3 regions of the Candidatus Villigracilis affinis genome follow, and region 1 is predicted to be linked to each of the others. Evidence: riboswitches for the same ligand, from Rfam matches in the RefSeq annotation. Region 1 holds a riboswitch; each other region holds the start of a gene.
What was found. A riboswitch is a leader RNA that binds a small molecule or an ion and turns the genes downstream of it on or off. The one in region 1 is predicted to bind S-adenosylmethionine.
Positions count from the first base shown of each region.

Region 2: another riboswitch for S-adenosylmethionine. It lies ahead of IPI86_RS18680 (O-acetylhomoserine aminocarboxypropyltransferase/cysteine synthase family protein); the one in region 1 lies ahead of metK (methionine adenosyltransferase).
Region 3: another riboswitch for S-adenosylmethionine. It lies ahead of IPI86_RS20780 (hypothetical protein); the one in region 1 lies ahead of metK (methionine adenosyltransferase).

Region 1 is NZ_JADJKT010000036.1:98,169-102,382, reverse strand. Features, by position in the region: gene IPI86_RS15610 (S-layer homology domain-containing protein) at 1-1,058, shown strand, start outside; gene metK (methionine adenosyltransferase) at 1,188-2,399, opposite strand; SAM riboswitch class I at 2,469-2,575, opposite strand; gene IPI86_RS15600 (SUMF1/EgtB/PvdO family nonheme iron enzyme) at 2,696-3,640, opposite strand; gene IPI86_RS15595 (C39 family peptidase) at 3,706-4,214, opposite strand, start outside.
Region 2 is NZ_JADJKT010000036.1:757,486-761,699, forward strand. Features, by position in the region: gene IPI86_RS18670 (aspartate kinase) at 1-279, shown strand, start outside; gene asd (aspartate-semialdehyde dehydrogenase) at 354-1,415, shown strand; SAM riboswitch class I at 1,505-1,627, shown strand; gene IPI86_RS18680 (O-acetylhomoserine aminocarboxypropyltransferase/cysteine synthase family protein) at 1,733-3,025, shown strand; gene metA (homoserine O-succinyltransferase) at 3,100-4,029, shown strand; gene IPI86_RS18690 (O-acetylhomoserine aminocarboxypropyltransferase/cysteine synthase family protein) at 4,026-4,214, shown strand, end outside.
Region 3 is NZ_JADJKT010000038.1:2,630-6,843, forward strand. Features, by position in the region: gene IPI86_RS20755 (hypothetical protein) at 1-85, opposite strand, end outside; gene IPI86_RS20760 (DUF5946 family protein) at 110-523, opposite strand; gene IPI86_RS20765 (hypothetical protein) at 424-1,131, opposite strand; gene IPI86_RS20770 (hypothetical protein) at 1,462-1,698, opposite strand; gene IPI86_RS20775 (nuclear transport factor 2 family protein) at 1,703-1,894, opposite strand; gene IPI86_RS20780 (hypothetical protein) at 1,897-2,235, opposite strand; SAM riboswitch class I at 2,339-2,439, opposite strand; gene IPI86_RS20785 (hypothetical protein) at 2,531-2,983, opposite strand; gene IPI86_RS20790 (TIGR03862 family flavoprotein) at 3,014-4,214, opposite strand, start outside.

The DNA of each region.
Region 1 (4,214 bases):
GAAGTAATAGCAATGGTCAATTGGGGAATAATAACTCCAATAACCCAAGCCCAATCCCAGTCAACGTGGTTGGGCTATCCAGCGGGGTGGTTGCCATTGCTGCTGGTAGTTCTCATACTTGTGCGTTAACTGCGCTTGGAGGCATAAAATGCTGGGGTAATAATCAATTTGGACAATTGGGCAACAACACATTTGCTGATGAAAGCCTTCTGCCTGTGGATGTGGTGGGGCTTCCCAGTGGCGTGGTTTCCATTGCTACGGGAGAACATCATACCTGTGCGCTGACTTCAACTGGGGGGATGATGTGCTGGGGCGATAATGACAATGGACAATTGGGAAATAATTCATTGACCGTCAGTGCTGTTCCGGTGAATGTATCTGGTTTATCGAGTGGAGTTAGTTACATGACAGGAGCACGTTGGCATACCTGCGCGCTGACCTCAGACGGCGGAGGCATGTGTTGGGGGGCGAATGACTTTGGTCAATTGGGGGATGGAACAGATATCAGAAGCCTTATCCCAGTGTATATATCAGGTATGGCTCCTGTTCCCACCATATTCACAGATGTACCATCCACGTATTGGGCGTGGGAATATATCGAGCGATTGTATAACGCCGGCATCACCAGCGGATGCAGTGCCTCTCCGATGATGTATTGCCCGAGTCAACTGTCACCCGCGCCCAAATGGCCATCTTCATTTTGCGCGGCGTGCACGGGAGTTCCTATATTCCTCCAGCCGCAACTGGAACTGTCTTCACGGATGTCCCACTCGGTTCCTTCGCCGCAGATTGGATCGAACAACTTGCGTCAGAGGGAGTCACTGCTGGATGTGGCGGTGGAAACTATTGCCCGGATGCAACCATCACCCGCGCCCAAATGGCGATCTTCCTTTTGCGTGGTGAACATGGAAGTTCTTATGCTCCTCCTGTTGCAACAGGAACGGTTTTTGGGGATGTTCCGCTTGGTTCCTTTGCAGATGCATGGATCGAGCAACTCGCGGCCGAAGGTGTCACCAGCGGATGCGGCGGCGGCAACTATTGTCCTGATGCCAATGTGACACGCGCTGAAATGGCCGTCTTTTTAGTCAGAGCATTTAGTTTGCCGTAACAAATGAACTTGAAGCAAAAAGAGCCGCGAGATTCTCGCGGCTCTTTCTTTTTACCTATTACCTATTCACTCAAACTTCCTACAACCCCGCAGCCTTCTTCAGAGCCTCAGCCTTATCGGTGCGTTCCCAGGGGAATTCGATATCATCGCGGCCGAAGTGGCCATAAGCGGCGGTCTTGCGATAGATCGGGCGGCGCAGGTCAAGGTCACGGATGATTGCGCCCGGGCGCAGATCAAAATATTCGCTGACGAGTGCCGAGATCTTTTCATCTGCAATCTTGGCGGTGCCAAACGTTTCAACATTCACCGAAAGCGGATGAGCCACACCGATCGCATACGCCACCTGCACTTCAACGCGATCAGCCAGACCAGCGGCGACAATGTTCTTCGCCACATAGCGGGCCGCATACGCGGCGGAGCGATCCACCTTCGTGGGGTCTTTCCCGGAGAAAGCACCGCCGCCATGACGGCCCATGCCGCCGTAGGTATCGACGATGATCTTGCGTCCAGTCACGCCTGCATCACCCATTGGGCCGCCGATCACGAAACGACCGGTCGGGTTGATGAAGACTTTCAAGTTTTTATCAACCAAGCCTTCGGGCAGGGTCGGGTAAATGATGTGCTCGCTGACGAGTTCCATGATCTCAGATTGTGAGATCTCAGGCGCGTGCTGTGTGGAAATCAAAACAGTATCAATGCGCTTCGGTTTGCCATTGGAATATTCCACGGTTACCTGACTCTTGCCATCGGGGCGCAGCCAGGGGAGCACGCCGCTCTTGCGTTGTTCGCTCAAACGGCGCGATAATTTGTGCGCCATATAGATCGGCATCGGCATCAAGGTCGGAGTCTCATTGCAGGCAAAACCAAACATCATGCCCTGATCGCCCGCACCCACATGCTCAATACCAACGTCCTTCATCTCACCGCTTTTATCTTCCATCGCGTGATCCACGCCCAGCGCAATATCGGCGCTCTGGCTGGCCACGGCTGAAAGCACGGCGCAGGTATTGCCGTCAAAACCTTTATCGCTGCTGTCATAGCCGATCTCATTCACCACCTTGCGAACGAGTTCATCGAAGTTCACATAAGCGCTGGTGGTGATTTCACCCAGGAGTGCCACGAAACCCGTCTTGACAGCGGTCTCGCAAGCCACACGTGACATCGGATCCTGCTCGAGGCACGCATCCAAAACTGCATCCGAGATTTGATCGCAGATCTTATCAGGATGCCCTTCGGTCACCGATTCTGATGTGAACATCAGGCTGGGTGAAGACATGAAAGTATTACTCATTTTTTGTTTCTCCTTAAAAATATATTGCCCTTTCGACGTGAAAGGGCAATCGCATAAAGCTTATCTACCCTCTCATCTCCCAGAAATCTTCTGTCGGATTTGGCACCATATTCAACTTTCGCTGACTGGTTGTCGAGGCATCGCAGGGCCGTTCCCTCCGCCTCTCTGGATAAGAGCGCCGTATTGGGGCTATTGAATTGTGTCGCGATAATATCATAGATGACTTGCAGCGTAAAGATAAAAATGTTCAGGAAGATGAAAAACCGCTTCGCGCTTAACCGAAACTTGATTCTGTTTTAATCAGCACGCACGCACCTGAAGCCGATCTTCACCGAACTGCGGCCATAATATTCAGCCTCTCCCGGAAAAGCCGATGGGTCTGGACCCGTTTCATATCCGCGATTCGACACGCGTAGATTAAAAAGATTATCCTGAAACGAACCGCCGCGGATCACGCGCAGAAAATTCAACCCGCCGTTATCAGGTCCCAGCGGATTTGTACTTGGAGATTCTGTGTAGTAGCGGCCGCTATAATAATCTGCCACCCACTCCCACACATTGCCAGCCATATCCAGCACCCCAAACGGACTTGCTCCTGCAGGATACGAACCCACACGCGTTACATCGCCGACGATGTTATTTGCATTCGAATTCAATTCATTCGGAGGTTCGCCGCCCCATGGATAGGTTCGCAGGTCATCGCCGCGCGCGGCGCGTTCCCATTCCGCTTCGGTGGGCAGTCTGCGCCCCGCCCATTGACAGTAGGCATTCGCATCGAACCAGGTCACCTGAATGACGGGGTAATCCTGAAATTCGGCGTTGCCGAAATAATCTCCGCGATTATCCGAGTTGAGTTTGACGGGCAATCTGCATACGCCCGCCTGCACGCACAAGTTGTACATGCCGTTGGTCACTTCCACCTGATCCATCCAAAACGCGGCGAGTGTCACATCGTGCGCGGGGATTTCGTCATTTTCGAGCAGCACATCCAGCCCGCCCATTTTCACCGTCCCAGCAGGGATGAAGAGTTGGGTCATGCCGTCGGTGGGGGAGACTTTCATGGTTTCAGGCGTGGCAGTCAGCACAGGCGTGGACGTAGCCTCAGGAGTTGCTGTAAATGGAATCACTGTCGGCACAGGTGTATCCGATGGAATCAGGGTGACTGTTGCCGCAGGAGCAAGTGTGGGAGTGCTTTGACAGGCGGTGAGCAAGAGAATGAAAAGGAGGAGTGTTTTCTTCATTGAAGTTATTTTATTCAGCATATTTGGAGTGCGGACTTTAGCCCGCAATCCAGGTTGATGAATTGTTATTGAATCAAATCGATGGCGTTCTGTGCCTGATCTTCAAAAAAGTTGGGATTGATCTGGTCTGCTTTTTGCCAGGCTTTGAGCGCTCCGTCGTAATCGCCGTTGCGGTACAGACCGTATCCATACCACAGCCAGGCTTCTTCAGACATTTCCGTCACGCCTCGCGCGTAATCTGTCAGCACGAGCAGGTCTTCATTGCGATTGGAATGAAAATAAGCAAGGAACGGACCGAACTGATAGCGGAACATCCGCAATGGCAGACCGATCTCGCGTGCCTTGTCGTAGGCTTGTGCTGCTTCTTCGTAGCGGTCAAAATAAACGAGGTTACTGCCGAGATTGAACCACGCAAATGCGTCGGTGGGGTTTTGGGCGATGTCTGTTTCAGACGCAGATAATGCCAATTGCCGATTCAGGCTCGGGTCCCAGTTGGAAGCGAGCAGGCTCTTCATCTCATCCTCGAATTGCGGAAAGTAGATCACGATGTACAGGTTGTTGAACGGTTTCCATT
Region 2 (4,214 bases), 660 kb from region 1:
TTATCATCTCTTGAAAAAGCCTTCGCCGTTGAAATCGAAGACGATGACATCGACCGCGTCTGGGCCACAGAAGATGTATCCATCATCACAGTCGTCGGCGCAGGGATGCGTCACACACCTGGGGTTTCGGGCAGAGTGTTCAGCAAACTCGGCAATGACGGCGTGAACGTCCTCGCCATTGCGCAGGGCTCATCCGAAGTATCCATCTCTCTCGTTGTTGATGCAGTGGATACGGAAAATGCGGTCAAGGCGTTGCATGAACTTATTGTTGCAAGTTAACAAGTTTGCACGTTAGAACGTTACAAAACCTTCAAACCTTTAAACATTCAAACTTTCAAACACTAGGAGTCCGCATGTCCCAATCTCAAATCCCCGTAGCAATTCTCGGCGCGACAGGTTCTGTCGGCCAGCGATTTATTTCTTTGCTCGATAATCATCCGTGGTTCAAGGTGGTGGCACTCGCCGCATCAGACCGTTCCGTTGGGCAGCCGTATTCCAAAGCCGCCCGCTGGGTGTTGGATGACCCCATGCCTGCGTATGCGCGGGATATGATCGTTGTCCCTGCCAATACGGATGCGGTGCAAGCGAAGATCGTTTTCTCTGCTTTGCACACAGAAATCGCGAATGAACTCGAACCCGCCTTCGCAAAAGCAGGCGCGGCAGTCTGCTCAAATGCGTCATCGTATCGGCGCGGAGAGGATGTGCCGTTGCTGCTGCCTGAGATCAACGCGGAGCATATTCAACTGGTCAAGCAGCAGCGCAAGAACAACGGCTGGAGCGGATGCATTGTCACGAATCCCAATTGCACGAGCACAGGACTCACAATTGCGCTCAAGGCATTGGATGAGTCCTTTGGCGTGAAGAAAGTATTCATGGTTTCGTTACAGGCGCTTTCGGGCGCGGGCTACCCTGGCGTGCCATCGCTCGACATCATGGACAATGTCATCCCCAACGTGGGCAATGGCGGCGAAGAAGAAAAAGTGGAATGGGAACCGCGCAAGATGCTGGGCAAATTCAACGAAAGCAAAATTGATATGGCAAATATCACATTCAGCGCGCACACAAATCGCGTGGCTGTGATCGATGGTCACACCGTCTGTGCGAGCGTGGCATTGGACAAACCCGTTGAGCCAGAAGTTGCGATTCAAGCGTTACGCGACTATGCCGCAAAACCGTCAGCGAGGAATCTGCCTTCGACGCCCAAACCAGTTATCGAGGTTAAGGATGAGGCGGATAGGCCCCAGCCAAGACTCGACCGATTAACAGGCAAAGGCATGACGACAGTAGTCGGCCGCGTGAGGCGCGATCCAATCCTTGATCTTAAATTCGTTGTACTTTCACACAACACGATTCGCGGCGCGGCGGGTGCATCCATTTACAATGCGGAGCTGCTTGTGAATGAAAATCTTTTATAAAGAGTACCCAAACGGGTAACACGTTAATCTGTTCAATCGCTTGACACATTCACAAACGCCGTGATATAAACGGCGAAATTAAATATTCGCTCTTATCCAGAGAAGCTGAGGGACCGACCCTTTGAAGCTTCGGCAACCAAACAAAAGTTATGGTGCCAAATTCGGCAAATAGGAATGACAGCAAAACGTCATTCATATCTGGAAGATGAGAGGACGGTATAGACGTATACCTCTTCTTGTACTTTCAGAAGAGGTTATTTTTTTTTTTAATCTCTTCTGAAGGGCGGGTAAACATTATTCAAGAGGAGATAACTCAAATGTCCACAATCAAAGATCGCAAGTTAGGTTTCGCAACCCGCCAGTTACATGCGGGCTATTCACCAGATGCCACCACTGGCAGCCGCGCCGTGCCGTTGTACCAAACAACGAGCTATCAGTTCAAGAACACTGAACATGCCGCAAATTTGTTCGCGCTCAAAGAGCTGGGAAATATTTACACCCGCTTGATGAACCCGACCACCGATGTGCTTGAACAGCGCATTGCCGCACTCGAAGGCGGCGTTGCCGCTCTGGCCGCAAGCTCTGGACATGCCGCACAGGCACAGGCAATTTTCACTTTGTGCAGCGCAGGCGACCATATCGTTTCGTCATCCCGTTTGTATGGCGGCACGTACAACCAGTTCGCCTACACCCTGCCCAAGCTGGGGATCAATGTCACTTTTGTTGACCCAAGCGACCCGAAGAATTTTGAAGCGGCCATTCAGCCGAACACGAAAATTATTTACGGTGAGACTCTCGGCAACCCCGATATTTCCGTCTTCCCGTTTGAAGAAGTATCCGAGATCGCGAACAAGCACAAACTGATCTTGTTCATCGACAACACCTTTGCCACTCCGTATCTTTTCCGCCCGTTCGAATATGGCGCGCACGTCATCACCCACTCGACCACCAAGTTCATCACAGGCAACGGCACATCCATTGGCGGCATCATCGTGGACGGCGGCAACTACGATTGGAGCAACGGCAAGTTCGAGAATTTCAACACGCCCGATCCTTCGTATCATGGACTCGTATATTCCTCCATCGCCGCGGCGGGACTTCCCCCATTTGCGATCAAAGCGCGCGTGCAAGTTCTGCGCGATCTCGGCGCCTGCCAATCTCCGTTCAACGCATGGCAGACCCTGCTCGGACTCGAAACCCTCAACCTGCGCATTGACCGTCACGTGCAGAACACGCAAGCTGTTGCCGAATATCTTGAGGCTCATCCCAAAGTTAGCTGGGTCAAATACCCTGGCCTCAAGAGCCACCCCGATTACGCTCGCGCCAAGAAGTATCTTCCCAAGGGCGCAGGCGCAATTCTCGGATTTGGCATCAAAGGCGGCGCAGAAGCAGGCAAGAAATTCATCGAAAGCCTGCAACTCTTCAGCCACCTCGCCAACGTCGGTGATGCGCGCAGTCTCGCCATTCACCCCGCCACCACGACGCACAGCCAGCTCAGTGACGAGCAACAAGTCTCCGCTGGCGTCAGCCCCGATTTCATCCGCTTGAGCATTGGTCTCGAAGACTTCGAAGACATCAAGTGGGATCTGGAGCAGGCCTTAAATTCATAAGGATGAAGGCGGAAGGATGAAGGATGAAATTTTGTCCTTTGTCCTCATCCTTCATCCTTCATAATTCATCCTTTATGCCCGTAAAAATTCCAACCACCCTTCCCGCTCGTACCACTCTCGAAAACGAGAACATCTTCATCATGGACGAAGACCGTGCCATTCATCAGGACATCCGCGCTTTGCGTGTTGCCATTCTGAACTTGATGCCTACCAAGATTTCTACTGAAACACAGATCCTGCGCCTGCTTTCCAATTCGGCATTACAGGTGGAAGTCACTTTACTCAACACCGCCACGCATGAATCCAAGAACACCGATGCCGATCACTTGCTTGAGCATTATGTGACTTTCGATGATGTGAAGGATCAAAAATTCGATGGTCTCATCATCACTGGCGCGCCTGTGGAACAAATGCCCTTCGAAGATGTGGATTACTGGCAGGAACTCAAACGCATCATGGACTGGTCGGAGACGAATGTTGAATCCACATTTCACATTTGCTGGGGAGCGCAAGCGGGCTTGTATCACAAATACGGGATCCCAAAATACGACCTGCCCCGCAAGATGTTCGGTGTCTTTGAGCACCGTCTCTTAAATCGGACCGAAAGCCTGATGCGCGGCTTCGATGACATTTTCCTCGCCCCGCACTCCCGTCACACCGAAATCCGCCGCGAAGATATTGAGAAGCATTCCGAGTTACAGATCCTTGCTGAATCAGAGGATGCAGGCGTGTACATCGTCAGTGACAAAGACGGACGCAATCTTTACATCACGGGGCACTCTGAATATGACCCGCTCACCCTCAAAGGCGAATACGACCGCGACGTGAATAAAGGTCTGCCCATTCACGTGCCGAAAAATTATTATCCCAACGACGACCCGAGCAAAATGCCCAACGTCCGCTGGCGCGGGCATGCCAACTTGCTATACGCGAACTGGCTGAACTATTATGTCTATCAGTCCACACCGTTCGACCCGAATGAAATCCCCAAGAGAAATAAATGACCTCACCCCGCAAGTTCGGATTCAACACACGTCAACTGCACGAAGGCTACACTCCCGACCCAGCCACAGGCAGCCGCGCCGTTCCCATCTATCAAACCACTGCCTACGACCTGCAAAGCACAGACCGCGCCGCGAGACTCTTTGCGCTACAAGAGAGCGGCAACATTTACACGCGCATCTCGAAC
Region 3 (4,214 bases), on a different contig from region 1:
AACAGACATAAGGTGCTTCAATTTTGATACTTGAAACATCAAATGGTCTTTTTGAAATGGCAACTGAAATATTTCTTGTTTGCAAGTTTAGTTTCTCCAAAACTTAATTTCAGACGTCCAATCTTTCTGCATCTTCTAACACAGCCTTCGCCCACGTGAACACATCCGCGCAATAAACTTCCGCATTCTCGGCGCGGACATTGAGAATCGTCTTCGTCCACGTGGATTTATTTATAACAGGTAAACCATCCCTTGAATTGATCTTGAAGGTGCGCTTGCCACTATCAACCAAATCTTTGTTCTGTTTCCTAATGAAGGCAGGCGGCTTATTTTCCACGAGGAATTCATGTAGTAATCCGCGCTCGTGCAGCCAGCCTTCGCGAGTCAACCTGCTGGAGTGCTGAAGCACGTACGCAGTGACTGTCAAGTGATGGACGATGCTGTAGCCAGCATCTGTGAATTCCAGGGCAAGGAACTCATGAAAACGGGATTCGCAGTCCGCTGCGCCGCATTCGGGGGGCAGGTCACGGCAGGGTTCGGTTGAAAAGCCGACCACGCGATCAATATATTCCTGCGGGTTGCCAGCAAGCGCCACACCGTGAAGCCCGTCTGGATTTCCCATCGTTCGCGGGGGTCTTTGGCTGCTTCGTAAAATAATCGGCTGAAGTAAATGTCTTTCGAGCCGCTGGCAATCAGCAGGATGGGCCGAGGCGCGATTCTTCCGATCACCTCCAAAACACCCGCATCCCTGCCGCGGATCATATATTCATACATCCGATAGTACAGCCAGTTGAAAGGCAGGTTGAGCCAGCGCTGTATGGATCTGGGGGAGCCGCCATGGTCGGATAATCGGGCAGGGCTTAGACCATCGAGGACAAGTGCACGGATCTTGTCTGTTTTCAACGCGCCGCGCAGGGCAGCTTGTGCGCCGAGCGAAATCCCCAGCGCGCCGATCTTTGCCCCCGTTGACATCCACGCGGCTGAGCAGGTAATCCACCGCGCCTGCAACATCGCTCTGCTTCGCGCAGGCCGTAGGTGGATGTGTCGCCGTCGCTGCTGCCATGAGCGCGCAGGTCGATCATGGATCACGCCGTAGCCTGCGTTGACAAGAAATGAAGCATGGACCAGCATGTCGGTGCCTGCGCCTCCCAACCCGTGGATCAGGATAATAACGGCGCGATTTCTGCCAGCATGGAATCGCCCGAAGAGGGGTCAGTCCGTCACGCGATTTGAAAGTGATCCTTGAACACCAGGTTGGATTTGCTGTCCCAGTTGAATCTTCGGGATGGATGCGCAAATTGAAAGGCATTCCCGAAAGCCGAACGGAGCACCCATATAAACAGTACTAGGGTCCAATACAGCGGGTGTTCCAACGCGTAGCCGCCGATCATAAGAACGACGAAAACAATATCCACAGCAGGGTCACGTTGCGATAATATCGCCAGCCTTTTCGATACATGGCTAGGCTTTGGGCCCTTTATGAATGGATGAGACGCCCTCGCTCCACAAGACTTTTTGCGTAATGCCGCTGATCTTCCATGCCCCCCATTGCCTTGCAAGCTGGAAATCATACATGCAGTGGGTGGTGAATTCCTCTGTTTCGGACCTTCTCCAAACCACCATTGAGGCGCGGCAGGCGGCGGCATCGAAATCGGGGAAGATAACCTCATAATTCCCGACCACGTGATGAAGTTTCAAGTGGTCAAGCGACCTCGCGGCGGAGTCTTACATACTCACTGGCTGAGATGGTTTCGGGCGGCGTGCCGCGCAGGTCGGAGTAATCGGTGTAAAGTGATTCGGTGAAACAGGCCTGCAATCCATCCCAATCTTTCACGTCGAAGCTGTTGGCAAAGCGAGCGATCAATTGCTGGATATTCAAAATATCTTCGTGCATATTTAGATTCCTTTTGGTAACAGTACTCGCCCGGCTGCGGTCATTTTTCCTTCTTCCATCATTTTTCGCGCCCGCTCGATATTCGCATCTGTCCAAATGGATTTCTGCCTGCGCGGCGAGAAGCGTTTTGCATAGCGTTGATCATCCATGCCTTTTTCGAAGCCGTCGATCCAGCCAAAGCAAATCGCTTCCTCCACCGCATCCACATATGGGATGGATGGCTTTTGGGTGAATTTCTTGTACTGGATCAACCAGATCTCTTTGCAGGTCTTGTGATTCTTTTCCAGCCATTCGCGGAATTCCTCGCGGGTGGTGACGTAAATTGTTTCGCCGATTTCCATTTAGGTTCTCCGTGTCATTGCTTCGTCAGGCAGAACGCCTTCCTTTCAACGACATAATAAAACGCCTCTCATTGTGAGAGGCGACATGCGAGACACATATCATCTCTCATCTACCAGACTCGTTTACGGTCTGCCGAAGTTGGCACCGCTTGAACGGTTGCCGAGGCTTCAAAGGGTCGGTCCCTCAGCCTCTCTGGATGAGTACAGCTAAAATATTGTTTTCGTTTTTATATCATAGCGAATAGGGCATGTCAACTCAAAAATTTTCGTGGCGTCTCTTTCTCTTTATAATGATTCACAGTACGCCGTACAAACCCAGAATAAATAATACAAGACTGAGCAGCGCAATAAACACATGTGGAATTGCAACATTCACTTTTTGCATGTACTTGATGGTCTGGTCGCCTTTTGCGCTGTACTCCTTTGACCAGCTTGCGTAGGTCTGAAGCGGTATCGCTTCACCGTGCTTTTCCTCCCGGATGATCTTTTCGATTTCCTGAATCCGCGTCGAAAAGAAATGAGATAAACCCCGCCAGTGACCTTCAAGAAACCAAAACACGATCGAGGCGCCAAAAGCAATGAGGAACAAAACACTGTTCTTGTACAGGAATCCAGCGCCGATCGTTGCGAGTGCGACCGTGATCGCCCAATTCTTGATGTTCAACCCTTTGCTGTCCATGTCTTCGTAGAAATGTTGCAGCATGATGTATTCATCTTTTAGCAATTCCGCGCGTTTATCCTTGTTCATATTCTCTCCTTTTCAAAGGGTTATCTGGAATCATTGATGATCTTTTAGCCATGCCAGTGCGCTGTTTCCTGCTTTGCGTCCACTGGCGAAACAGGCGGTCAATAAATAGCCTCCCGTCGGCGCTTCCCAATCGAGCATCTCACCTGCGCAAAAGATCCCTGGGAGTTCGCGAAGCATCAAATGTTCATCCAGAGATTCGAACATCACGCCGCCAGCGGAACTGATCGCCTCATCCAGCGGACGTGTCGCGATCAATGGGATGGGCATGTGTTTGATGAAAGCCGCCAACCGTTCTGTGTTTGAAAATTCCTCTTTTGGCATGAACTCATGCAGCAGCCCCACCTTCACGCCTTTCAACCCCACCGTCTTTTCAAGATGACTCGACATCGAACGCGAGCCGCGCGGTTTTGATAATCTTTCAACCAGCCACTCGTGTGACCTGTCAGGTGTCATGTCCAATTCAAGGACTGCCTTGCCGTTGGCTTCGATCTCATCACGGAGCGGCGCCGAAGCAGCGTAGATCAAACTTCCCTCCACGCCTTCCTTCGTCACAATGAATTCACCCTGTTGATGGAACGACCCAAACGACAACACTACCGATTTCAGCGGCTGACCATCGAATCGCTCCCGAAAATGTGGACTCCATGTCACATCAAATCCGCAATTGGATGGTTTCAACGCTTCGACCTTAACCCCGGCCTGCTTCAACCAATGGACCCATACGCCGTCCGAGCCGAGTCTTGCCCAACTGCCCCCGCCAAGCGCCAGAATCACCGCATCGGCATGGACGGTTTTTTCGTCCTCGGGCGTTTCAAATTTAATGATGCTCCCACCGCCATCCCCGGCGATAATCCCTCCTACCCACCTGTGCCGCAAATGAAAATTGACTCCCGCATCGCCCAGCCGTTTCAACCATGCACGCAACAGCGGACTGGCCTTCATCTCTTTCGGAAAGACCCGCCCCGATGTGCCAACGAAAGTTTCCACCCCGAGTCCGCGCGCCCACTCGCGCAGGTCATCGGGCGTGAAATCGGATAACCACTTTTCCACTTCATTTTTTCGATTTCCATACCGTGAAACGAATTTTTCGAACGGCTCTGAGTGCGTGAGATTCAATCCGCTTTTGCCCGCCATCAGAAATTTCCGCCCCAGCGATGACATGGAATCATACACATCCACCTGCACGCCATGTCCGCTCAAAACCTCTGCCGCCATCAACCCTGCAGGCCCG